DNA from 2 places in the Terribacillus sp. JSM ZJ617 genome. Region 2 is predicted to be linked to the other one. Evidence: riboswitches for the same ligand, from Rfam matches in the RefSeq annotation. Region 2 holds a riboswitch; the other holds the start of a gene.
What was found. Region 2 has a riboswitch for glycine ahead of ACH6C1_RS01620 (amino acid permease). Riboswitches for the same ligand answer to the same signal wherever they lie in the genome.

Region 1: it holds a riboswitch for glycine, as region 2 does, so the genes downstream of both, gcvT (glycine cleavage system aminomethyltransferase GcvT) here and ACH6C1_RS01620 (amino acid permease) in region 2, are expected to answer to the same signal.

Annotation. Positions count from the first base shown of each region.
Region 1 covers NZ_JBISEQ010000002.1:619,876-636,153, reverse strand. The annotation lists gene ACH6C1_RS09445 (hypothetical protein) at 1-187, opposite strand, end outside; gene comGF (competence type IV pilus minor pilin ComGF) at 162-572, opposite strand; gene ACH6C1_RS09435 (hypothetical protein) at 556-879, opposite strand; gene ACH6C1_RS09430 (prepilin-type N-terminal cleavage/methylation domain-containing protein) at 863-1,303, opposite strand; gene comGC (competence type IV pilus major pilin ComGC) at 1,287-1,598, opposite strand; gene ACH6C1_RS09420 (type II secretion system F family protein) at 1,613-2,674, opposite strand; gene comGA (competence type IV pilus ATPase ComGA) at 2,625-3,629, opposite strand; gene ACH6C1_RS09410 (YqzE family protein) at 3,820-3,990, shown strand; gene ACH6C1_RS09405 (YqhG family protein) at 4,007-4,846, opposite strand; gene ACH6C1_RS09400 (DEAD/DEAH box helicase) at 4,839-6,494, opposite strand; glycine riboswitch at 6,690-6,778, shown strand; gene gcvT (glycine cleavage system aminomethyltransferase GcvT) at 6,935-8,035, shown strand; gene gcvPA (aminomethyl-transferring glycine dehydrogenase subunit GcvPA) at 8,050-9,408, shown strand; gene gcvPB (aminomethyl-transferring glycine dehydrogenase subunit GcvPB) at 9,392-10,861, shown strand; gene ACH6C1_RS09380 (rhodanese-like domain-containing protein) at 10,898-11,284, opposite strand; gene mntR (transcriptional regulator MntR) at 11,476-11,895, shown strand; gene ACH6C1_RS09370 (patatin-like phospholipase family protein) at 11,984-12,871, shown strand; gene ACH6C1_RS09365 (SA1362 family protein) at 12,885-13,307, opposite strand; gene ACH6C1_RS09360 (DUF1385 domain-containing protein) at 13,351-14,295, opposite strand; gene ACH6C1_RS09355 (YqhR family membrane protein) at 14,415-14,891, shown strand; gene aroQ (type II 3-dehydroquinate dehydratase) at 14,976-15,404, shown strand; gene ACH6C1_RS09345 (M24 family metallopeptidase) at 15,423-16,278, shown strand, end outside.
Region 2 covers NZ_JBISEQ010000001.1:307,519-323,796, reverse strand. The annotation lists gene ACH6C1_RS01620 (amino acid permease) at 94-1,437, opposite strand; glycine riboswitch at 1,559-1,637, opposite strand; gene ACH6C1_RS01615 (LSm family protein) at 1,900-2,193, shown strand; gene ACH6C1_RS01610 (DUF2268 domain-containing putative Zn-dependent protease) at 2,331-3,095, opposite strand; gene ACH6C1_RS01605 (class I SAM-dependent methyltransferase) at 3,205-3,915, shown strand; gene ACH6C1_RS01600 (sensor histidine kinase) at 3,990-5,432, opposite strand; gene ACH6C1_RS01595 (sensor histidine kinase) at 5,767-7,227, opposite strand; gene ACH6C1_RS01590 (bile acid:sodium symporter family protein) at 7,772-8,734, shown strand; gene ACH6C1_RS01585 (ribonuclease YeeF family protein) at 8,997-10,700, shown strand; gene ACH6C1_RS01580 (Imm8 family immunity protein) at 10,717-11,043, shown strand; gene ACH6C1_RS01575 (hypothetical protein) at 11,440-11,610, shown strand; gene ACH6C1_RS01570 (hypothetical protein) at 11,625-12,044, shown strand; partial or broken gene ACH6C1_RS01565 (contact-dependent growth inhibition system immunity protein) at 12,102-12,339, shown strand; gene ACH6C1_RS01560 (NAD(P)-dependent alcohol dehydrogenase) at 12,622-13,728, opposite strand; gene ACH6C1_RS01555 (TetR/AcrR family transcriptional regulator) at 13,946-14,536, shown strand; gene ACH6C1_RS01550 (DEAD/DEAH box helicase) at 14,659-16,278, opposite strand, start outside.

The DNA of each region.
Region 1 (16,278 bases), on a different contig from region 2:
CGACTGTTTTGAAAGCGATAGATGCAGCTTGCTCTAATTTATACTGTTCGAAAAGCATGTCAGTCGATTGTACTTTCGTTTGAAGAAGCATACTGCCTGAAGTTAGTAGGAGCAGAAAGAAAGCTGTCAGAAACAAGAGGAATGGATGAAGGAACCCTTGTTCATTCCATATCAATACGTTTCTCATATGACAATCCCTCTTTTCCTTTGACAGTTATGACAATCGAGCTGCCATCCTGGATGAATTCTAAATCTTCAATATGGTGCAAGTAGATTTCATGTCCTTTCTCATCAACTTGTCTTCGAATCATATCTTTATATTGCTCAAAAACTGCTGTTCGACCTTGCTGATCCTGAATGTAAAGCTTATCTTCCGCGGTATTTACAGCAGCGCCTTTGTGCACTTCCATTGATATGAAGTGAAGTGCCTGTCTGACAGACACAGCTTCTGATTTTGTGTCTTGAACCAAAGGAGTCAGAAGGGGAGGGACTGAAACGAGAATCAGAATCAATATGCCCAATGCAATTATTGCTTCAAGAAGCGTGAAACCTTTATTATTCGAGATAACCATATAGGCAGCGATTCTCCTTTCGCCCTTTTACTCTTAGGTCAATGCAGCCTTTTTTAAGTCCATCCTCGATACTGAATCTTAATGCGATAAATAGTTTATCGTCTCTAAAATACTGATCTTTTGGTTCGGCCTTTGCGAGTTCATTTTGGAGAAGACTATAATAAAACGTACGTTTTTCCTGAATGTAATGTTCCTTTTTCACGTCAATCCATAACGGAAGCAGAAGCGTACATAGCAGCAGAAACATCGCGAAACTGAACAATGCTTCCAGCAGCAGAAAACCATCTTGATTATCTGCTTTCTTCATAGCGCCCTCTTCCTTTCCCAAGCGGAAATACAAGTTTATCGGTTCCGGCAGGAGTACGTATAGTGAAATTACCAGGAGCAAGTGCTGTACCTGTTTGATTGAACCCGAATGACAATGCACTGGGATAAATAGTAATCGCATAGCCTTCAGGTATTTCCTGGACTAACAGAACTTTCTTCAATCTGCTTGAATAGATTTCATATTTACCTTTATCTAGGTACAGCTTAGCTGACCTGTCGAATTGCGTGTATTGCTGCAAATAAAGCAAATCTTGTTCCAGCCGATTTTTGAATTGTTTTGCTTCTGCTTCCACAAATAAGTGGGAATACACACCTGTTCCGATGCTAATCAGTAAAGAAGCGAGACCGAGTACTATAATCAATTCAAGCAAACTGAAACCTTTTTGTTTATGAGCCTGATGCATTCGTTAAAGAAACCTCGCCTCCAGGGCTTAGTACCAAGGAACGCTTACCACCCTGACATGTCGTTTCAGTCAAGTAGCCATCTTGGAGCTGTGCAATCGAGGTTGGGGCGGTCCCATTGTCTATCTTATACGTTTGCACTTGACTTTCAGCTAATTTTAATAGTGCCTCACAGCCCTGCGTTTGGACCCGGTCATTTTTATCAGCTAAGTTCGGCACGATAAGAATCATCAACACGGAGATAACAAGCAAAACTATAAGCATTTCTATTAATGTGAATCCTTTTTCATTTCGCATCAGTTAACCTCTTTCTATAGTGTATGAACCATCTGAAACATAGGGAGAAGCAAAGATAGATAGACAATAATGATGCATAGTGCCATGATGCAAAGCAGAATAGGCTGGAGCAGATAGAGGACAGTTTTTGTTCGATCTTCCATTTTAGTTGTCATGATCTCTGCATACATCAGCAAATCTTTTGATTGTGATGATACATCATTTTCTTTCACCAAAATACTTTGAAGCTGGGCATCAAGCAGTGGAAAACTTGGCAGACATTCCTTCAATGTATATCCTGAGGTCAGCTGGGATAGTAAGACACTGCTGTACAACTGAAGCATGTCATGATATTGCTGTTTTGATAGAAGCTGGAGACTTTCATACAGGGAAAGTCCCGCTGAAAGAAAATTACCAAGCTGAATGGCGAACTGGAAGCTTGTCCTTGTGCGGGCTATACTGTGAATGACAGGTATGCGCTCCAAGTAATAGCGTTTCTTTGCGGGTGGCCAGCGTTTCTTAAAGGATCCTTGTAGGAAATATAGACTGATTCCGATCACACCGAGGAGTAAGCTTGCATACAAAAGTAAATTCACCAGATTGGAGAAAAAGCGGAGAAGGGTTGCTGATTCTGCAGAATATGCAAAAAGAGTTAGAAAAGAAGGATAGACATAAAGCTTAACAAAAAGAAGCAGCAGCAGAATACTCAATAGAAGAAAGATGGGGTAACGAGTGACTTTCTTGAACTTAGTAAGCTGCTGTATTTGTTTTTGCATTGTAGTGTAGCTTCTTGCCAATGCATCTTCCAAGTTTCCGTCATGATGTGCCACATAAAAGTGAATGACGATTAACGATGAAAAACGAGCGTGTGAAAAGGCTTCGTCCAGTCGCAAACCTTGCCTAAGACCTTCCTGAAGAGTCTGTGTAGCCGTTCGCCATTGCGGCTGCCAGTGAAGGAAATCAAGCGAGCGAGCCATATCATATCCTTGTGTTCTGAGTCGGTGAAGCTGCTGGAGGAAAAGCATCTGCTGTTCCATAGACAGTTTGTCATCCTTCTTGAAGTTGATAATTTTCTTTCGTGATAAAACCATATGCATAGGCTTTCCTCCTAAGTTTTGCGAATGTCAGGAAAGATGTTTTATTCGTTTTCAGCATGCGGCTGATTTGTGAAGAGTCGGCCAGCTCCATAATGGCCGCACGTGAAGGATGGGGCGTTGTGATAGGAAGAAGTTCCAACGATGCGACACCAATTAACGTATGATGCAAGTCAGCTATGGGAATTCCCATTTCCTTCAAGCGGTGAATAGCGCCTGCTGCATTTTTGGCATGGAGCGTGCTTATGACAAGATGTCCAGTCCTTGCCGTTTCGAAGGCGAAGCTGGCTGTGGATTCATCGCGGATTTCTCCGATCATCAGCACATCAGGATCATGCCGCAGCGCTGCTTTTAATCCTGCTTGATACGTAAGGCCGGCCTTCTCATTCACTTGCACCTGCAGCATGTTTTCCATTCTTTTCTCAATCGGATCCTCCAATGTGATAGCCTGACATGCTTTGATTCGTAATAAATCCTGCAGGATGCTATACATTGTCGTCGTTTTCCCGCTGCCTGTCGGGCCTGTGAACAGGAGAATTCCTGTACTTTCCAGCAATAGTTGCCGCAATGAACTTATTTGGAACGGAAATAAAAACAACTGGTCGAGCAAGGGTGCATCACTTTGGGGAAGTATACGAATTGCCAAGCTTTCTGTTTGTTTCAGCGGCAGGGTAGATAGACGAAGAGAATATTGCTTTTGTCCCTTATACGAAAATGGCATTGCCCCATCCTGAGGTTTTTGCATCTCTCCGATATCCATACCGCTGACAAATTTATAGTAAGCAATCAGCTTGCGAAAACTCGGAGTCGATAAGCGACTGTGCAGGACACGCTTTCCGTGTATCCGTATGAATACGCTTGTTTCATCTTCTTCCGGTGTGAAATGAATGTCTGACGCCCGCTGCTGTATCGCTTCTTCCATCAAACTAGCCGCAAAAACTGAAGGGCTATCCAGCACTTATATCACCTCCTTTGCAGTTACAATACTACAAAGTCATAGCAGCGGTCATATTGCGAAAATAAAGGAAACACAGTGCATTGGAGGACAAAATTCATTTCTGCTAATTAAGAAAGAGAACTTCACGTATGTTGTATGGAACGAAATGAAATTGGTCACGCTACTAGTAAAAGTAGAGGGGGCTAAGCACATGTCTTCCAATGATTATTTCCGATTCGTAACCCAGGAGCTGGTGAAAAAGATGGATGCACCGAAGCAGGAGAAGAAACAGAAGGAAAAAGAAAAACACCAGCTGCACGGAAAGTGGTTTGGTGTTCTGCCATTTGCTTTCAAGCTGTTCTTCCGTAGTCGTAAAAAGTAAGAGGCCTGAACATGATTCAGGCCTCTTTTTTATGGAGCAGTTTCTGTACGGTTTCTTCGGATAGATAGAAGATGCCGGCATTGATTGTCTCCATTTGAATGGATGGGACTAGTCTTTTATGCACTGCATCCAGCTCGTTCTTATATAGTGCAGCTCTTTCTTCGCGGATTTCTTCTTCGAGCTCTTCCTGAGCGCTTTGATCAAAAAAGTGTGCCAGCAATTCTTCTTCTTGTTTGAGCGTTTCTGCTGTTTCTTTCACCCAGCTGTCATCAATAGTATCCAGATAGGTATGCATATAGCTGCTTATCCGTTGGTAGCCGCTTTGGTATCGGATGATAGGGGAGAGGCAATAGCATTGATCGCTGATTTGCTGTCTGAATTCCACCTGGGAGAAGTTCTCCATCCAATCGGTTGCGAGCTGGCCATTCAGTAACTGTAAGCCAACAGAATGTGTTTCCGTACGTTTGCGTTTACCGGAAAAGTGGACGCTCATGTTGCGGATTAGCCACGGGTATAAAGGTGTCCGGGAAGCTGTATCTACCTTTTCATAAAGACGAGCTACTTGGGCGGAGTCGCGGATCAGACGGAATATCTTGTGCAGTCGAGGGCTGCCGAAATGAATATGCTCTGCTTTCTCAGCTGTCTCGTTTGGGTCGGTCAGAAGGGTGAGCTCCATAGGATCACCTTCTTGGCCAAGTCTTTTCTTATAGCGCCAATAAAACGGCCGATTCATCAATTCTTCATCCAGTTCTGGAGTCAATAGGAACCGAAGCAGCCCCTCTTTTTCCTCAAGAAGCTGACAGCCGTTAGATAGGAAAAATTTCCGCAGAAACTGGTGGAGTGTTTGTCTATCCATGTAATTTATCCCTTTCCAGCTGTTCACCCGTCTCGGTGATTACCGCAGTCAAATTATCCAGCTTTACTTTTATTTCTCCTTCGGAACGGGAGTCAGCAAATATCCGCTTAATCTCTTTTTCCACATCGGAAACTTGCAGTTCGGCAAGGATATGATCTAGATTCCCGATTACCCGCTCGAATAAGTTGATTTTCTTATAAAGCAATTCCAATATGTGTGCTTCAAGCGTGTTCCGTACGGCAAAATTATAGATTTGTACATCCTTCTGCTGACCAAAACGATGGATCCTTCCAATGCGCTGCTCCAGCCGCATCGGGTTCCATGGCAAATCATAATTGATCATATTACTGCAAAATTGGAGGTTGATACCTTCGCCGCCAGCTTCGGTCGCAATCAGTACTTGTGCGTGTTTTTCGAACAGCTCGCGCATCCAATCCTTTTTACCGGCCTTGAACCCACCTCGGAATGGAACGGAGGATATGTCGTGCTGCTTCAGCGTCCACTGCAAGTAAAATTGCGTTGCCCGGTATTCGGTAAAGATGATGAACTTTTCTCCTGGAGGAGCAGCCTTGATCAGCTCGACCACTTTCAGTGCCTTGCTATGCTGCGGCAGCTTTTCAATCTCTTTCATAACGGGCAAATACACATTACCGGTTTCCGGATTTTCCTCGACCATCTTTTTCATGGACAAATATGCCGCTTCCCTGGAGCTGCATAGCTCGCGGAGCAGGGTTATTTTTGCAAAGGTTGCTGCAGCACTGGTGGAGTCTTGCATATTTTCATATACCTGTCGCTCTTGTTCGGTAAAATCAATCCAAATCGTCTCCACTTTCCGCTTTGTCCATTGCAGTCCCGTTTCTTCCCGTCGGTTGCGGACCATCACTTTACGGATAAGCTCCTTCAAGTAATGATGCTCTTCTGCATCTCTTCGGTCATCTCCATATGTATCTTTGAATTGCTTGTAGCTGCCAAGGTAGCCAGGCTTTAGCAAGGATACAAGATTGTAAATATCACTTAGCTTGTTTTGGACAGGCGTTGCAGTCAGCAGCAGGCAATATTTCTTTTTGAGCGATTGGATGAACGCATAGTTTCTTGTCTTATTGTTTTTCAGTTTATGCGCCTCATCGATCAGCACGAAATCATAGTCCTGCTCCAAAATGATCTCCCGGTGAGGGGAGCGCTTTGCCAAGTCGATGGAGGAGACGATCACATCATAATGCTCCCACACATATTGCTTACGCTGGGAGGCTGCCGGAATATGAAATTTTGTGTTCAATTCGTTCACCCATTGGTTCACTAAAGATGCCGGCACGAGCAGAAGTACTTTTTTCACCAAGCCTCGTATCATTAATTCTTTCAATACGAGACCTGCTTCAATCGTTTTCCCCAGACCAACTTCATCTGCCAGGATGGCGCGTCCATTCATTTCTTCCACAACTCGCCGGCTTGCTTCCAGCTGATGGGGATGGAAGGTCATATGCGGCAGATAGCCAGGTGCAACCAACCCGGTAAATGTATCGATATTCGTTTCCTTGGCCGCTGTATAAGCCATCTTGAAATGCTCCCATGATGCTGTTTCTCCTTCTTGCTGCAATTTATCATCCATCATGTCGAGGAAAGGTTTATCATCTTTTATATGCACCTGCATTGTGATTTCATCTCCTTATTCTTCGGAGTTTCGTTTAAAAAGCTTAAAAAGGTAGACACATCGTAAAAATGTTATGTTATAATGAGGCTGAAACCAGACATTATCAATATTTTTTATTAAAATGTTTGGATTTTGCTTTTTTATAGGTTGATTGTCTGTTAGTATGCCCGCGTTTTCCAATTTCATAAACCGCGAGTGAATGTTGGAGGAGAGACCGCTGTACAGCGGCGCCGAAGGAGCAAATATTGAGTGAATCTCTCAGGCAAAAGAACTCCAGCACGACGCAACTCTGGAGAGTGCTTCCGTAGTAGAAGCCACCCAAGAAGCAACTATGGTCCAAGGACGATAAGAAACTTTCTGGTAAATGGACAGAGCCCCTCAAAGCTTTTTCGAGGTGGCTCTGTTTTTTGTTGCGAGGTACATAAGAGAGGAGCAAGATGATGAGTGAGTTGAGAAGAACCCCGCTTTATCCTGCTTACGAGGCAAACAGCAAGACGATCGATTTCGGGGGATGGGAACTGCCAGTCCATTTCAGCAGCATCCAGGAAGAACATCATGCAGTGCGGCAGGCGGCCGGTTTGTTCGATGTTTCCCATATGGGTGAGATTCTGGTTGAAGGACCAGCTAGCAAAGACTTTCTGCAGTTTGTCCTGACAAATGACATTGAACTGCTCGTTCCGAATAAAGCGCAATACAGTGTCATGTGTTATGAAAATGGCGGAACAGTAGACGATTTAATCGTTTATATGCTGGAAGAGAACCGTTATCTGCTAGTTGTGAATGCCAGCAATACAGCAAAGGACTTGGAGTGGCTGCTTTCTCATAAACGAGATGGTGTCAGTATCGAAGATCAATCAGATGCTTATATGCAAGTTGCCCTGCAAGGACCTCATGCAGAGCAAATACTGCAGAAGCTGACAGATGAAAAATTGTCGGAAATTTCATTTTTCCGATTCGCTTTTCCAGTGCATCTGGAAGGGGCGGAAGGAGATTTCCTAATCTCACGCACAGGCTACACTGGCGAAGATGGCTTTGAAATCTACGGACCGGCTGCAAGCGGGCAAGCTGTCTGGGAGCTTTTGCTGGAAAACGGTCAAGCATACAATCTTCAGCCAGTTGGTTTGGGTGCAAGGGATACCTTACGCTTTGAAGCGAATCTGCCGCTGTATGGGAATGAGTTGTCGAAGGACATTACGCCGATCGAGGCGGGAATTGGATTTGCAGTGAAAACGAATAAGTCTGCCGAATTCATCGGAAAAGAGACCTTGAAGAAGCAAAAAGAGAACGGAGCGAACCGGAAGCTCGTCGGCATTGAAATGCAGGAAAAAGGGATACCGCGCCATGGTTATCCAATTTTCAGCGGTGACGAACAAATCGGTGAGGTAACGACAGGAACAAAGTCACCGACACTGGATAGTTATATCGGCCTTGCACTCGTACAAGCGGATGCTGTCGAAGAAGGCAGTCTGGTGGAAGTGCAGATACGAAAGAAACGGCTGCAAGCCAAGGTAGTTGCAACACCATTCTATAAACGGAAATAGAGGGAGGATACAGCATGGATTTCAGGTACTTACCGATGACAGAGCAAGACAAAGAAGAAATGCTTCAAACGATAGGCGTGAAAGACACGGAGGAGCTGTTCTCTGATATCCCCGAGGAAGTTCGCTTGAAGGGACCGCTTCAGATCAAGGAACCGAAAAGTGAAGGGGAATTGAAAGCTGAACTGGCAGCTTTGGCAAGTCGTAACGTGACGATGAAAACACATGCTTCCTTCCTTGGAGCTGGTGTGTACGATCATTACATTCCTTCGATTGTGGATCATGTTATATCGAGATCTGAATTCTATACAGCTTATACGCCGTATCAGCCTGAAATTTCCCAAGGAGAGCTGCAGGCAATCTTTGAGTTCCAGACGATGATTGCTGAGCTGACTGGAATGGATGTTGCGAATAGCTCCATGTATGATGGCGGAACTGCACTTGCAGAAGCAGCGACATTAAGCGCTGGCCATACGCGGAAGAAGAAAATCATTGTATCAGAAGCGGTTCATCCGGAATCTCGACAAGTGATCGATTCTTATGGAAGAGGGCAGCATTTGGAAATTGTCACAGTTCCTCATAAGGATGGCTTGACCGATTTAGAAGCACTGGAAGAAGCTGTGGATGAGGATACGGCTAGTGTCATCGTGCAATATCCGAATTTCTTCGGACAGGTCGAACCGTTAGCTGTTATTCGCAAAATCATAGATGCACAGCCGAAAGCGATGATGGTTGTCTCCAGCAATCCGTTGGCTTTAGGATTCTTGACTCCGCCAGGCAGCTTCGGAGCAGATATCGTTGTTGGGGATACACAGGTATTCGGTATCCCGGCGCAGTTCGGCGGTCCTCACTGCGGCTATTTCGCAAGCTCAGCGAAATTGATGCGCAAGCTGCCAGGAAGACTTGTCGGACAGACGAAAGATGAGGAAGGCAGACGTGGTTTCGTTCTGACACTCCAAGCACGTGAGCAGCATATCCGCCGGGACAAGGCCACATCGAATATTTGCTCCAATCAGGCATTGAATGCTTTGGCTTCTTCAGTTGCCATGAGTGCACTAGGCAAAAAAGGTGTAGCTGAGATGGCTCACTTGAATATCCAAAAAGCACTTTATATGAAAAAGCAGCTTGAAGCACACGGGCTGCAAGTCATCTTCCAAGGTGCCTTCTTTAATGAATTGGTAATTAAAGTAGAAGATGATGCGGATGCACTGAATGATCATCTGGTTACACAAGGGTTTATCGGGGGGTATCACTTGGGACGGATTGATGATCGTTTGAAGAACCACATACTTGTAGCTGTGACGGAGCAGCGCACAAAAGAACAGATTGATACATTTGTAAGAGAGGTGGCTGCAGTCCATGCAAAACAATACTGATTTCCCATTGTTATTCGAACAAACGAAAGCAGGCAGGACAGGATACAGCTTGCCGCCGCTGGATGTTCCGGAAACGGATCTTTCAGAAGTTTTCGAGTCAGAATATATTCGAAGCGAACCAGCAGCGCTTCCAGAATTGAGCGAGCTGCAGATCATCCGGCATTACACAGCTCTTTCAAGAAGAAACTATGGCGTTGATTCCGGATTCTATCCGCTCGGCTCTTGTACGATGAAGTATAATCCGAAAATCAATGAAGATGTCATCAGAATGGATGGATTCAGCCACGTTCATCCGTATCAGGATCACAAAACGGCACAAGGTGCACTGGAGCTTATGTTCGATCTGCAAGAGCAGCTGAAGGAAATTACCGGTATGCACGAGGTTAGCTTGCAGCCTGCAGCAGGAGCTCATGGAGAGTGGACTGGACTGATGATGATCCGTGCCTTGCATGAGAAGAATGGCGAGACGCAGCGTACGAAGGTTATCGTGCCGGATTCGGCGCATGGAACAAACCCTGCTTCGGCAACTGTTGCTGGATTCGAATCAGTAACAGTTAAATCAAATGAAGAAGGACTAGTTGACTTGGAGGATTTGCGTCGAGTCGTTGGAGAAGATACAGCAGCGCTGATGCTTACGAATCCGAATACACTCGGTCTGTTCGAAAAGGATATTTTGGAAATGGCCAAGATTGTCCATGAAGCAGGCGGTAAATTGTATTATGATGGTGCAAATCTGAATGCCATCATGGGTTATACAAGACCTGGAGATATGGGCTTTGATGTTGTGCACTTGAATTTGCATAAAACATTCACCGGCCCGCATGGCGGCGGGGGACCAGGATCGGGTCCTGTCGGCGTTTCGGAGGAGCTTGCAGCCTTCCTGCCGAAGCCGGTTGTCCGCAGACAAGGGGAAGGAATCATCCTTGACGAAGATCGTCCAGATTCTATCGGACGAGTGAAGCCATATTACGGAAACTTCGGTATCAACGTACGTGCGTACACGTATATCCGGACGATGGGACCAGAAGGACTGAAACGTGTAAGTGAATATGCGGTCCTGAATGCGAATTACATGATGCGTCGCTTGAGTGAAGCATTCGATCTGCCATACACCCAGCATTGTAAGCATGAATTCGTTCTTTCCGGGCGCAGACAGAAAAAGCTGGGTGTCCGTACGCTTGATATCGCGAAACGATTGCTTGATTTCGGGTACCATCCACCGACTATTTACTTCCCGCTCAATGTTGAGGAAGCACTAATGATCGAGCCAACCGAAACAGAAGCGAAAGAAACATTGGATAGTTTCATTGATACGATGCTGGATATTGCTGCAGATGCAGAACATAACCCAGAGATTGTACAAGAGGCGCCGCATACAACAGTCGTCAGCAGAATGGATGAAACGACTGCCGCCAGAAAGCCGATTCTTCGCTATACACCTACACCAGAATGAAAAAAGAGCTTTGCACACATAATGTGCAAAGCTCTTTTAATCACCTTTACGTTTGATCTTACCGCTCCAGGCTTTGAAACCGCCTTTTAGCTGATTAAGATCCTGATAGCCTTTTTTATGCAGCATTGCTGCAGTACGAACAGTACGTGTACCGTTTTGGTCATACATATAAACAGGCTTGTCCTTGCGGATTTCAGCCAAACGGTAGCGAAGCTGGGTAAGTGGGATATTCCGTGCACCTAGGATGTGTCCGCCGTCGAATTCCTTCGGCTCACGTACATCAATCAGCTGCGCTTTACGGTATCCAGCTTTGAATTCTTCCTCTGTAAGAGTTTTCAGGTGTTTCTTCTGAATGAAATAGCGGATTACACTATATGCGATGAATACAATCAGTGCAACTCCAATAACTAGTACTGCTTCCATGTCATTTCCCCCATCTGCTGATACTCCAACTTACATTATAGCAAGCAGGCGCTTATTTTCAAAGATTTTTTATAGCTGTTCATATAAGTGTAACACTTTTGACCCGCTTCAACTTTGTTGGCTTGTTTGTCCGCTGGAAAAGGTGTATCATATTAAGATAGAAGTTGCAGTGGATTGAATGGAGGAGTTTTATGCCTACACCGAGCATGGAAGATTATATTGAACAAATTTACATATTAATGGAGAAAAAAGGATATGCCCGAGTGTCCGATATAGCAGAGAATCTGCAGGTACATCCGTCTTCTGTTACGAAAATGGTGCAGAAGCTGGACAAAGATGAATATCTGAAATATGAAAAGTACCGTGGCTTGATTCTTACTGATAAAGGAGAGCAGGTCGGCAAACGGCTTGTCTATCGGCATGAACTTTTGGAAGACTTCCTGCGAATAATCGGTGTCGAGGAAGAGAATATTTATCAGGATGTAGAAGGTATCGAGCATCATATGAGCTGGAATTCAATCGAGCGGATCGGTGATCTTGTTCAGTACTTCCAGGAAGATAATGAACGGAAAGAAGCATTGATCAAAATACAGCAAAAACAGAAGTCTTAACAGAAACCATCCAATTTGGATGGTTTTTTTGTTCTAAAAAAGCACTTTCCTGATTAGGTATAATAAAAAGTCATCATGGAGCGTGCTTATGAAAATAGACGGTGTTTTCTCAGGCGGCGGGGTGAAGGCTTTTGCATTCATCGGTGCTATACAGGCTGTGGAGAAGGAGAAATACGAGTTTGAAAATGTGGCTGGCACCTCTGCTGGTGCTATTGTCGCCGGCTTGCTGGCAGCAGGCTACAGCGGGGAAGAAATGGAAGCATTGCTTCAAGAAACGGATATCAGTAAATTCACCGATCCTATTAAGCTTACAAGATATATTCCCTTTGCCAACTGGCTGACGCTTTATTTTAAGATGGGCCTGTATAAAGGAAATGCATTGGAACGCTGGCTTTATGAGGCATTGGCAAGAAAACAAGTGTATACTTTTCATGATTTGAAGCCTCGAACATTGAAAGTGATCGCAGCAGATGTAACGTTAGGCAGGTTAATCGTTTTTCCGGATGATTTGAACGAGACATATGGAATCGATGGCGGAAGTTTCCCGGTAGCCCGGGCTATTAGGATGAGTGCAGGTATTCCGTACATATTCATGCCGGCAAAACTTCTCTATAACAATCGGAAAAGAAGTCTGCTGCTCGACGGCGGAGTGCTGAGCAACTTCCCGCTTTGGACACTGGAAGGGGAGGAGCGTCTATTGAGGCGGCCTATCCTGGGAATGAAGCTGAGTGAAGCAGTACAAAAAATTCCGGTCCAGAAAGTTCATCAATCTTTTGATCTGTTTTATGCGCTTTTTAAGACGATGAAGGTAGCGCATGATATGCGTCATATAAATCAGGAAACAGCAAGGGACATCATCTTCATTCCGGTAGAAGGTATCGGAATGGCCGATTTCGATATATCAGCTTTGGAAAAGGAGAAGCTGATAGCAGTCGGCAAAGAGAAAGCAGAGCACTTTCTAAAACGCTGGCCATAAAAAAAGTCGGGCATCAGATGCTCGACTTTTTGCGTTTCTGTTTGTTTCCTTCGATGACACGAAGCTGCGGACCGCGTGAGCGATCCTTTACCGGACGTTTTTTTCTGGCAGCGGAAGCTTTTTTGATACTAGCTGCTGGTTTAGCTGGTTTGCTGACAGGGCGGGCTTTTGGCTGCTTGTATTTCTGTTTGGACTGCTTTACTGCTTTCTTATATTTCTGCATATCACTGCTGCTGCCGCTGCCGCCTGCAGCGGAGCGGCCACGCAAGCGTGTAAGAATGAAGTAGAGTAATGCACCAAAGAGGACGGCACCTCCGATCCAAACGAGCACGTTTTGGAAGAATGCTCCTGGATTTGTCACGAGCTGCATGCTGACACCGATGACAGCAAGACCAATCAAAACAAACACGATGATGGAAGACCCAGATCTACGCAACCCATTTTCCTCCTTTCCATGCCTTGATGGTGACATGGTTTCGTTATCTTACTATCTTTATACCACTATTCACCTGTACAGAATCATTTTCAAGCACTTTTTTGAAAGAAGCCAGGGCAACTTCCACTTGATCATCCTTTGGCTCTTTTGTCGTGACCAGCTGCAGCCATAGGCCTGGATAGCCAAGGAAGCGAAGAACAGGGATATCACGAACCTTATTCGTCAGCTGCAGTACCTCGAAGGACAGACCGATGACAAGCGGCAGAAGCAGGATACGGTTCACCATACGCCACCATAGCGGATCTGTGGCAACGAACATATACACAATCACCCCGACTATGACAGTGAACAGCATAAAGCTTGATCCGCATCGATAATGAAGCCTGGATTGCTTTTGTACATTCTCTACCGTAAGAGGCAGACCGTTTTCGTAACAGTTGATCACCTTATGTTCAGCGCCGTGATATTGGAATACACGTCTGATCAATGGTGTCAGGGAAACGAGATAAACATAGGCAAGAAGCAGGATAAGCTTCAGGAAACCTTCCAGTGCAACTTGTTCGAACCTGGAAGGAAGCCACTTGTCGAAGAAATCCGCGACGAGTGCAGGAGTCAGTGTGAAGATCAATTTCCCGAAGATAAAGGATAGTACACCAACGGCACCGATACCAATGATCATTGCCAGCTTTGATTTTTTCTCCTCTGGAACTATCTGTGCATCGTCCTCAGGATTGACCCCGTAACGTTCTGAAGAAAAGTTCAGATGCTTCGTGCCATTGGCGCTAGCGTGTATGATCGCTGCGATTCCTCGCAGTATAGGTATCTTTTTCAGCTTGGATAATTTCGGATTGTCTTGGCGTTCGACGGTTAAGTAGTCTATGCTCTCGTCATTTCTGCGAACGGCAGTAACGAAGCTGTTTTTTCCCGCAAACATGACACCTTCAATGACGGCTTGCCCGCCATAGGTATTGGTTTGTTTATCTGACATTATTTCACCAGCCTCGTTTCGATTTCCTTCTATTTTACTAAAAAAATACAGATAACACTAGATGGCATCTGTGATTAAAATCGTTTGGTTAAGGCATGCTACGTATTGAGGTGAATTTTATGCAGCAAAACCGCAAAACCGCATCACGTTTTAATAGAAGTGCCGTCGCTACCGGATTCGTCGGCGGCGTGCTTTGGTCAGCCATCGCATGGGTAGCATACTTCTTTCATTTTACCGACTTGTCTGTGGCGGATTTCGTCCTCCGTTCCTGGGTTTGGATGCCTTGGGCTGACACTTGGGTGGCTGAGCTGATCAGCATTTTCATAGTCGGTATTCTATCCATCTTGATTGCCTACTTGTATTTCCTGTTCTTGAAAAAACAGCAAGGAATCATCCCCAGCTTAATTTTCGGTGTGGTGCTCTGGGTTCTTGTCCAGTTGGTGCTTGCCCCGATTATCCATGGCGTGGATAGTGCATTCCAAGCAGATCGGAATGCAAATATCACGACAATGTGCTTGTATTTGCTTTATGCTGTATTTATCGGATACAGCATCAGCTTCGAATACCAGCAAAGTGAAGCATACCAGGATAATTAAGCATTTCGAATTTTCAATCACAAAGCCTTCGTCTTATGTTACACTATGTGAAAGTTAAAATAATGTAACCAAAGGATGAAGAACGTGAATCGCTTAATGTTGATCAATGGACCGAATTTAAATTTGCTCGGAACGAGGGAACCTGGTATTTATGGAAGTCACACGCTGTCTGACGTAGTTGCGGAAGTTAAAAAAGTGACAGACAGCTTTGGATATGAACTGGAGGACTTTCAATCGAATCACGAAGGTGCGATGGTCGACAAGATTCAGGAGGCTGGCCGTACTTGCAGCGGAATTATCCTGAATGCCGCGGCCTACACGCACACTAGCATCGCTATCAGGGATGCAATTGCGAGTGTCCCGATTCCGGTACTGGAAGTGCATATATCGAATATCCATACGCGGGAGGAATTCCGTCATCATTCGATGCTGGCATCCGTGTGTAAAGGTCAGGTCGTCGGTTTAGGTATTAAAGGATACCGATATGCGGCTTTAGCGCTGCTGGAGAAATAAAGGGAGAGGAAGAAACAGATGGAGAAATTAGAGAAATTACGTGCCTTAATGGAAAAGAAGAACTTGGACGCATTCATCGTAACGAGTGCACAGAACCGCCGATACATATCAGGCTTTACCGGAAGTGCAGGCCTTCTTATCATCACTAAATCGAAGCAGCTGTTCCTCACTGATTTCCGTTATATTGAGCAGGCAACAGAACAAGCTCCTGATTTTGAGATCATCGAGCATAAACAGTCCATCATTCAGGAAGCTTCTGCACAGCTTCTTAAAGAAGGTGCTCAGCAAGCTGGATTTGAGCATGAAGATGTTACTTTCGCACTGTACCAGCAGTTTCAGAATGCTGTACATGCAGACCTCATTCCTGCATCAGGCTTGATTGAGGAGCTGCGTCTGATCAAATCAGAGGCAGAGCTTGCTATCATGAAGACCGCTGCCGAGATTGCCGATGCAGCATATACACATATCCTTACTTTCGTGAAGCCAGGCATGAAGGAAATCGAAGTTTCCAACGAGCTTGAGTTCTTTATGCGCAAGCAGGGCGCGACACAATCCAGTTTCGATACGATCGTCGCTTCCGGATACCGTTCCGCATTGCCGCATGGTGTAGCATCAGATAAGGAGATTCAAAAGGGCGAATTGGTTACGCTTGATTATGGTGCCCTTTACAATGGATATTGCTCGGATATCACCCGAACTTTTGCAGTAGGTGAGATAAGTGACAAATTACGTGAAATTTATGATATAGTACTAGAGGCGAATCTTCGAGGAGTAGCAGGCGTGAAACCAGGTATTACTGGTAAAGAAGCCGATGCGCTCACACGAGACTATATCTCCGAAAAAGGCTACGGTCAGTACTTCGGACATTCAACCG
Region 2 (16,278 bases):
CGATCCTTGGGTTGGTAATTCTATCTATGTTTGTTAGATATCAAACTAATTCAGCTAGATATCATTTCTCACTTTACTTACTATATAATTTTTTTATTCTTTATTTACTCTCCCCCAATACAACCCAAACAACAAAACAAACCACACCGGCGTCAGCAACAACGCGGGCCGTGTCTCATCAGCAACCAACATAATAACAAGAACCCCTGCAAACAACGCCAGCACAGCATAGTTCACAAACGGCGTAAATGGTGCCTTAAATGTTGATTTCTTCTGCAATTTCGGACGTGTTTTCTTATATTTAATATGACAGATAAGAATGATGCTCCAAACCCAGATAAAACAGATAGCACTAATGCTTGTGACAATTCCAAAGGCTTGTTCTGGGATGAGTTTGCTTAAGAGCGCTCCTACTGATACGACAATCGCTGATAGCCATAAGGCATTCGCTGGGACGTGCTTTTTATTCAGTTTAGCAAGCTGGGATGGCCCCTGGTCTTGCTTGCTTAAATTATATAAGGTGCGGCTTGTGGAAAACATGCCGCTATTCCCGGCTGATGCTGCGGATGTTAAGACGACGAAATTGATGATACCTGCAGCGATTGGGATACCAACCAAACTAAATGTTTTTACGAACGGACTCTCTGCTGCATTCAGCTCTGTCCATGGGTTTATCATTAATAAAACGAGTAGTGCTCCAACATAGAAAAATAGAATTCGTAATGGTATCTTATTGATCGCAGATGGGATGTTCTTAGCTGGGTTGGCTGTTTCGGCTGCTGATACCCCAATCAGTTCCACTCCGACATATGCAAAGACTACCATCTGGAAGGCTAGCAAGAAGCCGGAGATTCCATTTGGAAACAGTCCGCCATGCTCCCACAAATTTGTAACCGATACGGTTCCTGCATCTGTCTGGAATCCAATCACCAACAGAAAAATACCTATTCCAATTAGCGCAAGAATCGTCACTACCTTGATCAAGGCAAACCAAAACTCCAATTCCCCGAATAGCTTTACCGTTAATAGATTAAGCCCTAATAAAACGACTACACAGATAAGTGCAGGTATCCATTGCGGGATATCAAACCAATAGTTCACATACACCCCGACAGCTATTACGTCTGCCATCGCTGTCATGATCCAGCAAAACCAATACGTCCATCCCGTCAAAAACGATGCCCAAGGTCCGAGATAGTCTTCGGCAATGTCTGTAATAGATTGATAGCCTGCTTGCGATAACAGCAGTTCCCCTAGTGCTCGCATCACGAAAAACAGCGCTATACCTACGATCAAATAAGCAAAGATGATAGAGGGACCTGCCAGCTGTATTGCTTTTCCAGATCCTAAAAATAATCCGGTACCAATCGTACCGCCAATAGCGATAAGCTGTACATGTCTATTGGATAAGTCCCTCTTTAACTCTTGTTGTGCCAACTCTAGCTCCTCCTTCATTTCAACCCAATAAAAAAAGAGATTGGAGGCTCTCCAATCTCTTGATCACAAGAATAACAAATACTATTGGTCATACGCGCGCAGCACAACACAAATACATATCCGATACTCTTCTGTCCTTTTGCCTGAGATTGTGAACCCTTCGGCGCCGCGCAAATGGCGGTCTCTCCAGAAGCTGCTCCTGCTATAGTGTGATCCATAGCATTCATAGCTCTATTATTAAGTTATTTAGATTCTGTTGAATAGTCATTATTCTATTCCTTGTTAGATTTTTTGTCAAATCCTAATTTCGTCTCCGGGCTCGTCATTTCTACTAACACCAGCATTTCAGCATTTTATGTGCTGTTCACCAAGATTCCGCTAAACCCCTAAGATACTTGTACCCTTCAATATTTTATCAAGGACATATAATACCCTGTATCCTAAAATAATGGAGGTGAAGATATGTCAGTTGGACAATATCGTTCATTATGCCAAAAGTATACCGGTAAAGCTGTTGAAATCCGTTGCCATGACGGAAAAGTCCATAGAGGAATCATCCAGCGGGTAGACCGGGATCGTGTATATTTGCAGCCTATGGGCCGCTCCAGAAATCTAGGAGGCTTCGGTTACGGAGGCTACGGAAATGGGTATGGCGGCGGTTATGGCGGTGGTTTTGGGCGCGGCTTTGGCTTTGGTTTTGGAGTAGCTTTTGGAGCCATCGCAGGAATAGCCTTGCTTTCTCTATTCTGGATCTGACTATATAGCCGTATTCCATATAAATTTGATTACCGTATGACAGCATGAAAAAGCCTGGAATTGGTGCAGCCGGGCTTTCTTCATGTCCATGTCTCCGGAGTTCTCACAGGATATGTAAGCATAAGCTCCATAAACCCTTACATATCTCCGGCAATTACACTGGCTTCGACAGACAGCAAGTCTTCACTGGATAAGCTGTATCTTTCCATATAATTTTTGACTACATGATAACCAACACAATACCCTAGCATCTTTGGATACCTGCGATGACCAAATAAAATAGCTTGATATTCATCATCCTTCGGCAAAAGCTCCTGCTTCGGAACAATATAATCAGACCACATTTTCTCGATTTTCTTATCCGGATAAAACGATGCCCACCTGGCAGTCAGTTCCTCTCCCAATCTTTCCGTAACAGCATTTTCAGCTATCCCCTCTAATACAATCGCATCCAGCAAAGTGTACATCTCTTCGCTCTTATCAAAGCGATTCAGTCGGCAAACATGATTATACTCATGCGTGAATATTGCTTTTATCTCCTCTTCTGTATTTTCTGGTGATAAAAATAAAAAGAGCTTATCCTTGAATGCTAAACCGGATTTACCGCCCAATTGCTTTTGCAGCCATTTATTACGGGCATCTGAAGGGAAGATATAGATAGGTATATCCGGACCTTCCCACTCCTTTTGCAGAAATGCCTCGTCCTGCCGCACGATCTCCCACACCTTTTGATCCAGCTGTTTACGCTTTTTCCTTATCGGACGGTACATGCCATGCCGTATGAAGTAATCATATATTTCAGCTGCAGAAGCGTCAGCAAAAAGTGCAGTTAGCTTCTCGCAAAGTGCGAGTGGATCTTCATAATTTTCAAGCAGCCATTCATCCGTTCTGATTACGCTCATTTCCTCCCCCCTAACACCACCAATTTATTCAGTATGAAGACTATTGGCACAAAACTTTTCTGTATTCATAGCATATTGCAATGATGTCATATAAAGGCAGGGGTTACGTTTGAATTACACATATCTTGATTGTCTCGCATTATTTGGAGTGGGTGGCGCCCATCCCGGCGGATTACAATTAACGAAGAAAATCTTGGATGAGGAGAAAATCAGTAGTGATACAATACTTCTGGACGCAGGATGCGGCACGGGGCAAACTGCTGCTTACCTAGCTCAGCAATTCGGCTCCAGTGTTAGTGCCTTAGACAACAGCAGCATAATGGTGGAGAAAGCCCAGCAAAGGTTCTCAAGTTTAAATCTACCGATTGAAGCCAAACACGGAGACACTGAAAATCTCCCCTACCCGGATAAGCATTTTGATATGGCCCTCTCCGAATCCGTCCTTTCCTTTACCAATGTTGCCTCCGCTATTCGTGAGCTCAAAAGAGTGCTGAAGCCGAACGGAAGATTATTCGCAATCGAAACTGTATTGGAGCAAACAATTTCAGAAGAAGAACGGTCTTCTATTGTGGATTTTTATCGCTTCCCACAATTATTAACGGAGGATGAATGGCTGACAGCCTTTAGAAAAGCTGGATTTCAGCAAGTTGATATAACGAAATACCAACCAACATTGGATCAGGTTGATGAACAGAACGCTGCTGATTACTCCCTATCAGAATCTATCGATGATGCATTGTTAGAGATATTGGAAAAACACAAGGAAATCATGCAGCGAAATAAAGATAAGTTGGGGTTTCGCATATTCAGATGTAGTTGAAACAAAAAGAAGCTCAACGCTAAATGTTGAGCTTCCTTTTTCATATTATCAAATGCTTCATGAATCCAAGGATTTTATTTACCACCATTCAGCATGCCTTCTTGTGGTATTTCAAGCTTGAAATGCGTGCCAGTCGATGAACTGTCGACTATACTTATATCCCCTAAGTGTTCAGTCATCATCTTCTTCACAAACGCCAGACCTAATCCCATTCCTTGCTCTTTATCTCCCAGCGAAATAAAGGGATCAAATACACTCAACCAGTTCTCAGGATGTATACCCACCCCAGTGTCGATAAAGTGTATGATGATATTCCTATCATCAATCTCTGTGCTGATTGTTATCTTCTTTTCTGTCCTGTTTTCCGGCATTGCTTCCACGCTATTTTTGATCAAATTTATAAATACTTGTTTTAAGTTTGCACTATTCAGATAAACATTCAGTGGTGAATAGATATTTATGAACTCCAACTCAACTTTGTTCTCTTGCAGCATTCCGTCTGTAAATGCAATGGATTCTTGGATTATCTTCGCAAGATCATCTGTTTTATAGATCAATGCTGACGACCTCATGTACGCACTATAATTATCTGTAAGCTGCTCTAAATGGTCAGATGCATCACCTATCATTTTCAGTTTCCGTTTATCACTTTCATCCAGGGAACCATTTTTGTCCATTATACTTGAGAAACCTTTAATAATAGAGTTTGTGTTCCTCACTTCATGAATCAAACTGCCAGTCAAATGACCCGTGTAGTCTAGTTTTTTCTGTTTTTCCAATAATTCATGAGAATGAGCCTTCAAATCTACATTCAGCTTTACAAAAATATGCATGCTCGCAACCGAAAATAGTATTACACCAATGCTGCTAGTAAGAACGCCGGTTAAAGGAAAAAAGTTCAGAATTCCTGGTATGACCAGCAGCAATGCATTGAATGAAAAACCCATAAGGAAGTTCTTGAAGTGTGAATTCCGAATTCTCTTCGACAATACAGGCATAACTACTAAGAAAATCACAATGATAGCCATGTGTATGAAGAACACCCAAAATAGCGGCCCATAATCAGGAAAATAGTAAACACCAGTATACCTCTCCTGGGTAACAGTCAATCCTTTTATTCCTAAGTCCGTCCAATTTATCACATACACGATAGCACTCCATATCGTGAAGCCAATCAGTGCTTTTTTGGTGAAAAAAGCATACGAAACATTCGTCAGCCAATTCCTCTTTTTCACCATTGATGGCTGGTCTTTGATAATCCGGTAAGCTACATATAATACAATAGGGAGCCCGAATGTCGGCCCCGCACGAAACAGCTTGAATAGAAATAGAATCATATCTTCCGACAGAACATCCTTAAAATAAAGAACTCCGATATCCAGCTGCCAAATGGTGATCAGGATCATATATATGATCATTCCTGTCGACAGCTTTGTTTCATTGTAAACTTTGCCTATGCTCAACGCTAAAAACAATGGCAGTAAACCAATGGCACATATTAATATACCAATAATCATACCTGCTAACCCCTAACTGCTGAAATCCACATCATGGATTTGACTATGTTCTTTTGTACGAAAGTAATGTGGATTCCATTACGCGAATTAGGAGCTATTAAACCATAATTTCAGCTGCCTATTCTCATATATCCCTTTATAACTTATGCCTGTACATTATATCAGATGTATTCCGTTCAGTTGCGGCAGACTCAGTTCGATGCTCGAGACCTTACATTAACGAATATTCACGTGCAAACGAAAATAAAAGCGCTCAACACTACGAGGCTGAGCGCTTTTCTCTCCTAATTTCAGACTGGAGTATCCTCCATATCTAAGGGATATCGAATCGATATTATCTGATTTGTTTTTGATAGTTACAACCATGCAGCATTCCTTCTTGCGGTATTTCAAGCTTGAAATGCGTACCACTTGGCGAACTTTCGACTATCGTTATATCTCCTAAGTGTTCAATCATCATTTTCTTCACAAAGGGAAGACCCAATCCCATTCCTCGCTTTTTATTTCCCAAGGAGATAAACGGATCAAATACACTTACCCAGTTCTCTTGGGGCATGCCCTTACCAGTGTCGATAAAGTGTATGATGATATTTTTATCATTAATGTCTGTTCTAATAGATATCTTCTTTTCCGGCCTGTCTTCCGACATTGCCTCGACGCTATTCTTTATGAGATTGATAAAGACTTGTTTTAAGTTTGTCTTATTCAGATAAACACTCAGTGGCGAATAGTTATGGATGAATTCCAGCTCGACCTTATTTTCTTGAAGCATCCCTGCTGAAAAATCAATAGACTCTTGGATAATCTCCGCTAGATCCTCTGTTTTAAAGGCTAATGCAGAGTCCTTCATATATGCACTATAATTATCTGTCAGTTGATCTAGATGTTCGGATGATTTACCTATCATCTCCAATGTCCGCTTATCCCTCTCATTTAGATCATCACTTTTTTCCAGCATACTCGAAAAACTTTTAATAATGGAGTTTGTGTTTTTCACTTCATGAATCAAGCTGCCAGTCAGCTGACCTGTATAGTCTAGTTTTTTCTGTTTTACCATTAATTTATATGAGTGGTTTTTCAAGTCTACATTGAACTTAATGAAGACGTGCAGGCCTCCCACTGAAAATATAATGACACCAATACTGCTTGCTAGAAGGCCAGTTAGAAGAATGTTGTTTAGAGATCCTGATACAATTAGCAGCAATGCGTTGAATGAAAAACCCATAAGGAGGTTCTTAAAGTATGAGTTTCGAATTCTTAATGATAATACACATACCACTAACAAGAAAAATACAATACCAGCCATGTGCAGGAAATAGACCCATAAAAGCGGTCCGTACTCAGGAAAATAGTGAGTACCAGTGAATCCTTCATTGGCAACGACCAACCCAGTTACTCCCAAGTTCGTCCAGCTTATGAAATAAACAACCAGACTCCATATAGTGAAGCCAATTAGTGCTTTTTTTGTAAAAAGAGCATAGGACATTTTCGTAAGCCTATTCGTTTTTTCCGTGACGGATGGCTGATTGTTGATAATCCAATAAGCCATATACAATACCATGGGAAGGGTGAACATCGGCCCTGCACGAAACAGCTTGAACAGGAATAATGTAATATCCTCTGACAGCACATCCTTAAAATACAGAACTCCTATATCTAACTGCCAGATCGTGATTAAGATCATAGATATGATCATCCCCACCGATAACTTTGTTTCATTGTAAACTTTGCCTATGCTCCATGCTAAAAACAACGGCAGTAAACCGATGGCACATATTAATATACCAATAATCATACCAACTAAACTCCTAACTGCTAAAACCCACATCATGGATTGTATTTTGTGTGTTATTTCAACCATGTCCATGTATTGTAATAGCTGCTTTCACCGCACCATTTGGAGGTTCAGCATCATGTACTATTCCAGACTATGTATAAATTATTACACCTTTTGTTATAGGATTTATAACCCATAACTCATTGCTACTATTATCATAAATTCCTTCATACCCAATGGATACTTATACCCACATATTATACCAGAGGTCTTCCATTTAACTACTACTGTTAGTAAGGAAAAACCTATTTGGAATACTTTACCTTGGATTAATTTGGTGTACAAATGAGGAGTTCATACTTTGAAAAGATAGAATGACTTAAACAAAAAATAGTTATTAGAAATCCCGATATTTGTACTGGCATGTATCCCCCTTATACCAATGCCTTGACTACCAATGGTTTAACAGTTGATACCCCCATATATATCTGAAAAATTTAAATATTGAAATTTATTATGATGTGTTATACAATCTCACAAACAGTGAATGAAGAGGTGGATGATGAAAACGTTAGAGCGATTTAGTCAGTTTGTCGGAAGTACCTTCGCGTATTGGGTCATTTTGTTTGCGGTAATAGCTTTTATGCTGCCGGCAGGATTTACATGGATTGTCCCGCTTATTACCCCGCTGCTCGGAATCATTATGTTTGGTATGGGTTTGACTTTGTCAGCAAGTGATTTTAAAGGCGTGGTAAAACGTCCATTTGAAGTTATGGCAGTCGTGGTCGCACAGTTCTTGATCATGCCGCTGCTTGCCTTTGCTTTGGCAAAAGGGCTGCAATTACCTCCAGAAGTTGCTGTCGGCGTCATTCTCGTAGGATGCTGCCCTGGCGGAACGTCTTCTAACGTCATGACCTTCCTAGCCAAAGGTGATGTGCCATTATCCGTTACGGCCACAGCAGTCACAACCGTTCTCGCACCAATCGTAACACCTGCACTCATTCTTTTATTTGCGAGCGAATGGATTGAAGTCAGTCCTGTCTCCTTATTTATTTCTATAGTGAATGTTGTCATCATCCCGATTGTCTTGGGGTTATTAGTGAAACGCTTCTTCAATAGACAAGCACAAGCAAGCGTAAAAGTACTGCCGCTAGTCTCCGCTGTCGCAATTATGGGGATCGTAGCAGCCGTCGTATCCAATAGCCAAGAACAAATCGCACAAACCGGACTAGCAATCTTCGGTGTCGTCGTGCTGCATAACGTGCTCGGCTACCTACTCGGATTCGCCTTCGCCAAGCTCCTGCGAATGGATTTGCCCAAAGTCAAAACAACATCCATCGAGGTAGGCATGCAAAACTCAGGATTAGGCGCCCAGCTTGCAACAGCACACTTCTCCCCGCTGGCCGCTGTACCAAGCGCTATCTTCAGTGTCTGGCATAATATCTCAGGTTCCATTCTGGCTAATATTTTTGCGAAAATGGGCAGTGGTGAGAAGAAAGTAGATGCTAAGGAGCAGATATCTTAATAGAATTAGCCATCCTCCTACTAGAGGATGGCTAATTTTTTATTAAACCCCTAGTAATAAGAAGTCTTTCCAGATTGATCCTTTCTCTTAGCTTTATCACCAATATATAACCATCTTATAGCCCCTAAGACTTCTGTAGTGTTTTTCCAAAAAACGACTCTTTAGTTCTGGTAAAAAGGAAGTGTTTTTGCTATTTCCCCTTTCACCAAAATTTTCCTTTATTATAATTACAAGTAAAGAACAGCTCCGGATATATCAGGCGGTGAAGAAAATTAAAAATTTAGATGTACAGGACATCCAGCAGCAGATTGAAAGCACAAAGAAATTTATCAGACAAACAAAGGAAAGTGTAGAACAGGTCAAACAAGCCCTCAATGGTGTTACGACTCTTCACGATGGATTTGAAGGCAATACAGCCGATTCCATCCGCTCCTTTTTTGAGGAAACGCACAAACCCTTCCTCGAATTTATGGAAAGCTTTTTGGTACAATATGAAGAAGCATTAGGCACCGTTAATGAGCAAGTTCTCTCCTTCGAACCAAATGAAAGTGGCTTTATCCGCCAGGAATTCTTAGAAGACGAACTGACTAATAAAATGCAGAAGGCACAGGAAAGTCTATCTGCTACAACTAACATGATTAATCAACAGCTTAATAGTGTAAGTGATCTTGCATCCGTATCACATGTAAAAGATGACACATTCCTAGATTCAGTTGCTGAGGCAAAAAAGAGAATTAACAAGACAGTAGATAATATGTACGAAATGGACTCGAATGCTACCAGCAAGCTGGATAAGTCTGAGGACGATATACAGCAGCTGAAAACGTATGTGTCTAAGCTGAAGAGTGCGATTGACAAGAATAATATTACTGTAGACAATTTCAATGTAAGCCAATTTAATAGTGTTTTTTCCTCTTATCATAACGAGTTTAAAATGATGGCAAGAGGCAGAAATGCTCTTGCGACTGGTGAGAAGGCTGAAATTACACAAGACGAATTCAACTCTTTGTTTCCATTTGTCAAAACTACAGAATCTGTTATGGATTACTATAACGAGTGGAATGGAAGTTATCATACACTAAAAGACGGCAGGATTATCCGAGAGTACCCTACTCAAGATGGTCCCCGTTTTGAATTCGTTGGTAAAATCCCTAACCCTAGAGCAAGTCAGCCGTCTGATGAAACAAATATCGTAATGGATATACTAGGTCCCGCATGGAAAGACACTGTGAACTATTTCACAGAAGATTTCGTTACCCTATTTGATCCAGAATCTTCTTGGTGGCAAAGGGGATTAGCAGCAGCATTTATAATTCCTTGGGGAAAAGGCATAAAATCGGAATTTAAATTTGGAGTTAAAAAAGGCCTTGATGATATTCGTACAATATTAAATTCAAAAGCCCCTAAATCGAAAAGATTTAAAGCTGGCCTCTCTCTTCTAACTCCTCCTAATCCCGGACAACAAGCCTTTCAGTTTGGAGAGAAATATATTAAGCCGGTCTTGTTGAAGAATGGTGGATTTCTTGCTAAGAAGGCAGATGGTGGTAAGGTGAAAAATAAGCTGAGTGACCTTGAGGATAGAAAAACTTCAAAAAACAGCTTAAAAAATCGAGATGAGGAGAATAGAAAAAGTAAATGGTGGCATCAAGGTTACGTTGATAATCTTAGCAGCAGTCAAACTTTACTTGGAGTCAAAAAATCCCCTAAAGGTTTATCAACACTAGGAAGTACGACCAGAAATAATGCATTAGATGCAGGTAAAAACTGGGCTGGAAAGGATGCAGAGGCAATACATGATACTTCCGGAAACTTCATTGGTTATAAAAGTAAGGATAAAATGAAAGCTTTTAGACTTCAGTATAAACCCAAAGAGAAGATGTGGAGAGCAAATTTTACTGAAAACGAAAAAACAGTAGTAGGTTCAAAGACAGAATTGAGAAATGTGCATGTTGATATATTAGACTAAAAAGGTGGAAAAAAAGATGTTAGAAATCAAATCTATAGTTAAAGATATTGAAGATTGGGGTGAGGACGCGGACGATTTCATCGTTTCTTTTGAAATTGACGTAGGAGAACAGGATATACCAGCAGCGTCAGATATGCTTACCTTTAGTGTTATAAGCCCAAAAAGATTAAATAAAGTATTGGATAAAATTGATATAGAAATAGGACATGGCTATCTTTTGATGAAAGATTTTAATATTAGAAACGTGCAATTATCTCTAGATAATATTATGAACAAATGTAAAGACGAGGATTATGATATATATCTGAATAACCTATCGAGATATTTTAAGTTGCACGATTAAACAGAGAATACCTTGTTTAAATATCAAATAATATACATATGGCAAATATAATACCATTACATTTTGCAATGAATTCACTCGCATATATGACGTAGAAATTGACTATGAAGATCTAAGTAAACTTGAAAACAGCCTCTTCTCAGAATTAAGTTCTATTACTGCAAGATTCTCTCCTTATGAAGAGGATTTCGAAATACCGAATGTATATTAATGAGCACGAAGTAAGAGATGAAGTGAAAGCGATAGAACAAAGGTTACAGATTTAATTCTTTTATAGTTCTCTTGCTTAAAATACCATCGATAATAAAATCATAATTCTTTTATGAAAAGTAATAAAAGGGAGATTATATCATCAAATATAATATGAATTTTGATGAATTCGCCCAAAGAGTAGCAATGGGTGAAGAGTTTCAATTTTACTACAAAAACGAAGGTTATTGGATTAGCAGAAATAATGAAGGTTTTTATTTAACGAGAGTTCAAGATAGTTCCTCCCAAACATTCAAAACTTCAGGGGATTTATTTAGAAAAGGACGAATAGAAAATAAAACTATCCGTGAATTATGAGAAGAAATAGAGGTTTGATACAAAGTAAAAAATTTTTCAAGATAAAAAACAAAAAGGTAAAACAACCAATGCAAATTATTAATATAATTTGGTTATCCCAAGAAGCCCTAGAGGCAGAGGTAATTGTATCAGATGGTGCCCACAATATAATGTGCTTTTCACAACCATTCCAATGTGAAATTGGGGACGAATTGGATGGGTCCTTATATTGTTTCAATGTTACAGAGTTAGTTAAATCCAAAGATAACATTCCTTATATAGAGAAACTTAATGACCACTTTTCTTACAGATTAACTTGTAAACTACATGATAAAGAAAATCTGCAAGTCATGTTAGGGAATTTACTTATAGAATTAGATAATGATACGATACCCGGTGATATACTTGAAGATGACTTCATAACTTTTGAATGTCAAAGAATAGATATTTATTAAATACAAGGAAAGCAGTAATCAATGCCCCTTAGATTAACTATTTAAGTCTTCTCGAGTGTGGCTTATCATGAAAATGAACAAAATGAAGATGTTTTTGAATTCCTTGGAGGTACCTTTCATCAGGATATAGAATCACCTGAACATGCCTTTGAGGAATTTTTAAGGGAAACAAATAGTATATCTTAAGGATGCCGTTTTATTTCTTAAGGAGTTTATCAATAGCACACTAACTAAAGAAGAGAAAAATAGTTTTATTGAAGAAAGTGCCGATGGAATTTACTTTCCTGCACTTGGATAGGAACCTATTGATTGGTTACAAGGCATAATATCGCAAATAGAAACTGAATTATGTAATTAGTTTACCTAGTTAAGGGACGAGAGATTAACTCTCGTCTTTTTGTATATGCTGTAATTCGGTATAAGCATGTATTCTCTGCAGATGGGTATACACAAACAGTTACGAAACAGATTCTCGGATATGGCGGACCCGGTAAAATATTTTAATTTAGCACATTCACAAAAAGATGCTCAGCGACATAGCCGCTGAGCATTCTTAATTGGAATAGAATTACGTTAATCAAGCTTGGTATTCTTTATCAATAATTAAAATCGGTTTAATAGTAGATCCATTCGCTGAATCCTCAAATGCCTGCTGGATATCATCCATTTCATAGAATTTCACCAATTTATCGAATGGGAATTGACCGTTTTGGTAGAACTTCACTAGTTTCGGAATGATCAATTGCGGTACAGCATCGCCTTCTACAACACCTTTCAGTGTTACAGCTTTTGTCATGATTTCATTCGTAACGTTGATTGTCAGGTCACGTTTACCGACGGCAACTGTCGCACATTCGCCTTTCACACGTAGGCAGCGGATTGCGGCTAGTGTAACTTCTGGAACACCTGTTGTTTCCAAGGAATAATGTGCACCTTTACCAGTAATTTCTTTGATTTTCTCCGCAGCATCTTCGTTTTTGCTGTTGATTGTATGTGTTGCGCCAAGCTCTTTCGCTAATTCCAAACGGCTGTCATGGATATCAACCGCGATGATTGGGTAGCAGCCAGCGATTTTCGCAGCCATCATACCAGATAGACCTACAGCTCCTGTACCGAATACAACAAAGCTTGTACCAGCTTCTGGAGCCAGGGAGTTCAAGACAGTACCACTGCCTGTCATAAGACCGCAGCCAAGTGGTCCCAATAGACGAAGGTCAGCCTCTTTATCGATTTTCACCACGTTCTTCTCATCTACTGTGCTGTACGTAGCGAAAGAAGATTGGCCGAAGAACTGTGACACTTCCTGCTCATCTTTATGAATTGGTGATACACCATATTTGTTTTTACCTGCAAAGTTAAGCTCCATCATGTTTTCACAGCCGCCTGCATTACCTTCCAGGCAGTTATCACAATGACCGCAATAACTGAATCCTAGTACGACATGATCCCCTGGTTCAACAGTAGTAACATTGCTGCCTACTCTTTCTACAATCCCTGAACCTTCATGTCCTAGTACAGCCGGATATGGTACTGGCAGCGAGCCATCAAGAACAGTTGCATCTGTATGACAAACACCCGAAGCAACAATCCGTACCAACACCTCATCAGCTTTTGGCTCATCCAACTGCAGTGTCTGTTTGTTGAAATCGCTTTCTTCCGTAGTTAACATTGCTTGGATTTCCATCCTAATTCCCCCAGTTATACATTTTTCAATTATATTAAAAAGATTTATAATATAATTAACCTAAGTATAAAGAATCAGTTAAGAACGTATCAATCATTGAAAAAACGAAAATGTATGGGTTTTCAACACATAATTTAACAGTGTATCGTTTTTAGACAAAAAAAATAAAATGTCTAAAAGTAATATATTTCAACGAAAGTAACAGTGAGGGAAAATCATGCCGAAAACAGACCGAAGAATTGAGCGAACAAAAGCCACGCTAATAGCAACGTTTCAAAAACTAGTCTTAGAAAGAGGCTATTCCAAAGTCAAAGTAAAAGATATTGTAGAGGAAGCAAATTACAACCGTACAACCTTCTACGTACATTACGACGGCAAAGAGCAATTAGCAAAGGAAATGATCGAACTGGAAATGGAGCGTTTTTGTTATGAATTCTGCAAACCAGTTCGCGATAACCCCATCCTCGACTTAACGAAGATGAATCCAAATGAAACAGATGTGTTTCAGTATATGAAGGATAACAACCATTACTATGACTTACTTGTTATCCAAGATCCGATACCAGGAATCCGCGAAGCTTTGTTAGAGGTGCTAAAGGATATCTTCCAAAATAAATTCTCCTTTATAGGAGATAAGGCATCTGAGATTAATGCGGACTATTTTACTCATTATAGAGCTTATGGTATTTATGGCTGGATATTGGAATGGATTAGGGCAGGGTATGACGCAACGCCTTCAGAGATGGCGCGGAGGATTATTAATTTGTTGCATTATCATTCTTCGTTGATGAAGGAGGTTAATAAATAACTCTAGGTTAAGATAATAGATCTATAGCCTTGTCTAAGTTGAAAGGACATTGCTCCCACTAAAATACCTCAGCCGAGAATAATCGGCTGAGGTGCATTTAAGATACAGTCTTAATTCCTTTATTACTCTACAATATACCGATAAATCTTCTTATCCACCGGCTCTTCCAAAATCATATTCATTGTCACTACAGGAATAACTTTATCTTCTCCGCTTCTCATCTCTTCCTGCTGAACAGTTTGTTTATCTGGATGAACCTGACCTAAATAATAAAAACCTAATCCTTCATCATCATCTTTTTTCACAAACAAATGAATATCGATGTTATTATCATCCGCATTTATGATTTCTGCTACTTCTTTAGAAGCGATAGTACGTTTGCTTCTGGTATACCATTTAAATGTTTGTTCATTTAAAAAGGTATCTTCGTAGGCAACACTGGACTCTACGTCTTCGTCTTTGTGATACGTCACAAAAATAGGACATGTTTGATGTTTTGTTTTATAACCATAGATTGTGGAGCTTTCATCGCTATCCCAATTCAACAGACGACATGCATCTTTACGTGTGTATTTTTCGTAGCGTGTGAGTATATTGTTGTCATATTGTTTACTCTTCTCTATAGAAGTTAATAGGACATCCTTAAGAAGTTTAGCAAAAGTATTATTCGTGTTAATACTTTCTTTTACTTCCTTCCTTATCTTCAGAATATGGCTCTCTAATTCAACAAGTGGCCATTCACCATATTTTTTACGGTTCGTTTGACTAAAGAAAGATAGATCCAGTATACGCAGCACGGAGGTAATGGTAGCATCATCACATGATAATCCTTTTTCAGCAAGTGAACTTCGATACTCCTCAAAGGAAACTTCTGAGCGCTCACTTAACATCTCTAATAAGACTACTTCATGGAGCCTTTTTCCATTTAGTAACTCCTGAGAGACCATTGTTAAAACTTTGTTTTCATAATCCGTGATTTGAGGTACTTCTTCTTTTACAGCAATCAAGAATTGATGATAATTATCCTTAGCTTTAATAAGTACATCTGGATCTATGGAGTGGTGCAAAATAAAATCCTGCAAATAAGGAACCCTACCCAATCGATTTCTTAAAGCAGTATAAGCATCTTTTAATGTCTTCATTGCTGTCAGTTTGCTATCACTAATAGATTTATAAATCTGTTTCTTAGCAATATCTTCAAAATTAACAGTCGAGATTCCCTTAATATAGTCAGTGTTCTTCATCCGGCGACGGATCGCATCCTTGTTTTGAGAGCTTTCGCCGGAGAGCGCTACCGGGATTAGGTAGTTATTTTTGTAATTTCCGATAAAATCGATGATCGTCACATATTCCTTTGAATCGTGCTTCCGCAGACCTCGTCCTAGCTGCTGTATAAAGATGATACTGGATTGTGTTTGACGCAACATCACAACTTGGTTAATACTCGGTATATCTATACCTTCATTAAAGATATCCACCGTCAAGATGTAATCAAGTTCTCCATTCTCAAGTTGCTCAACTCTTATTAAACGCTCTTCTTGAGAGTCATCACCGGTTAATGCACAGGTTCGATAACCTCTTTCATTTAATGCACTTGCAAGCTGATGTGTCTCCTCTTTCCTACTGCAGAAGATTAGACCTTTTACCGATTTTCCGGAATATCCATAATAATTGACCTTCTCAATAATATGGTTAATCCGCTCTTCCGTCACCAAATGGGATAGCAAGGCTGTTTCACTTAT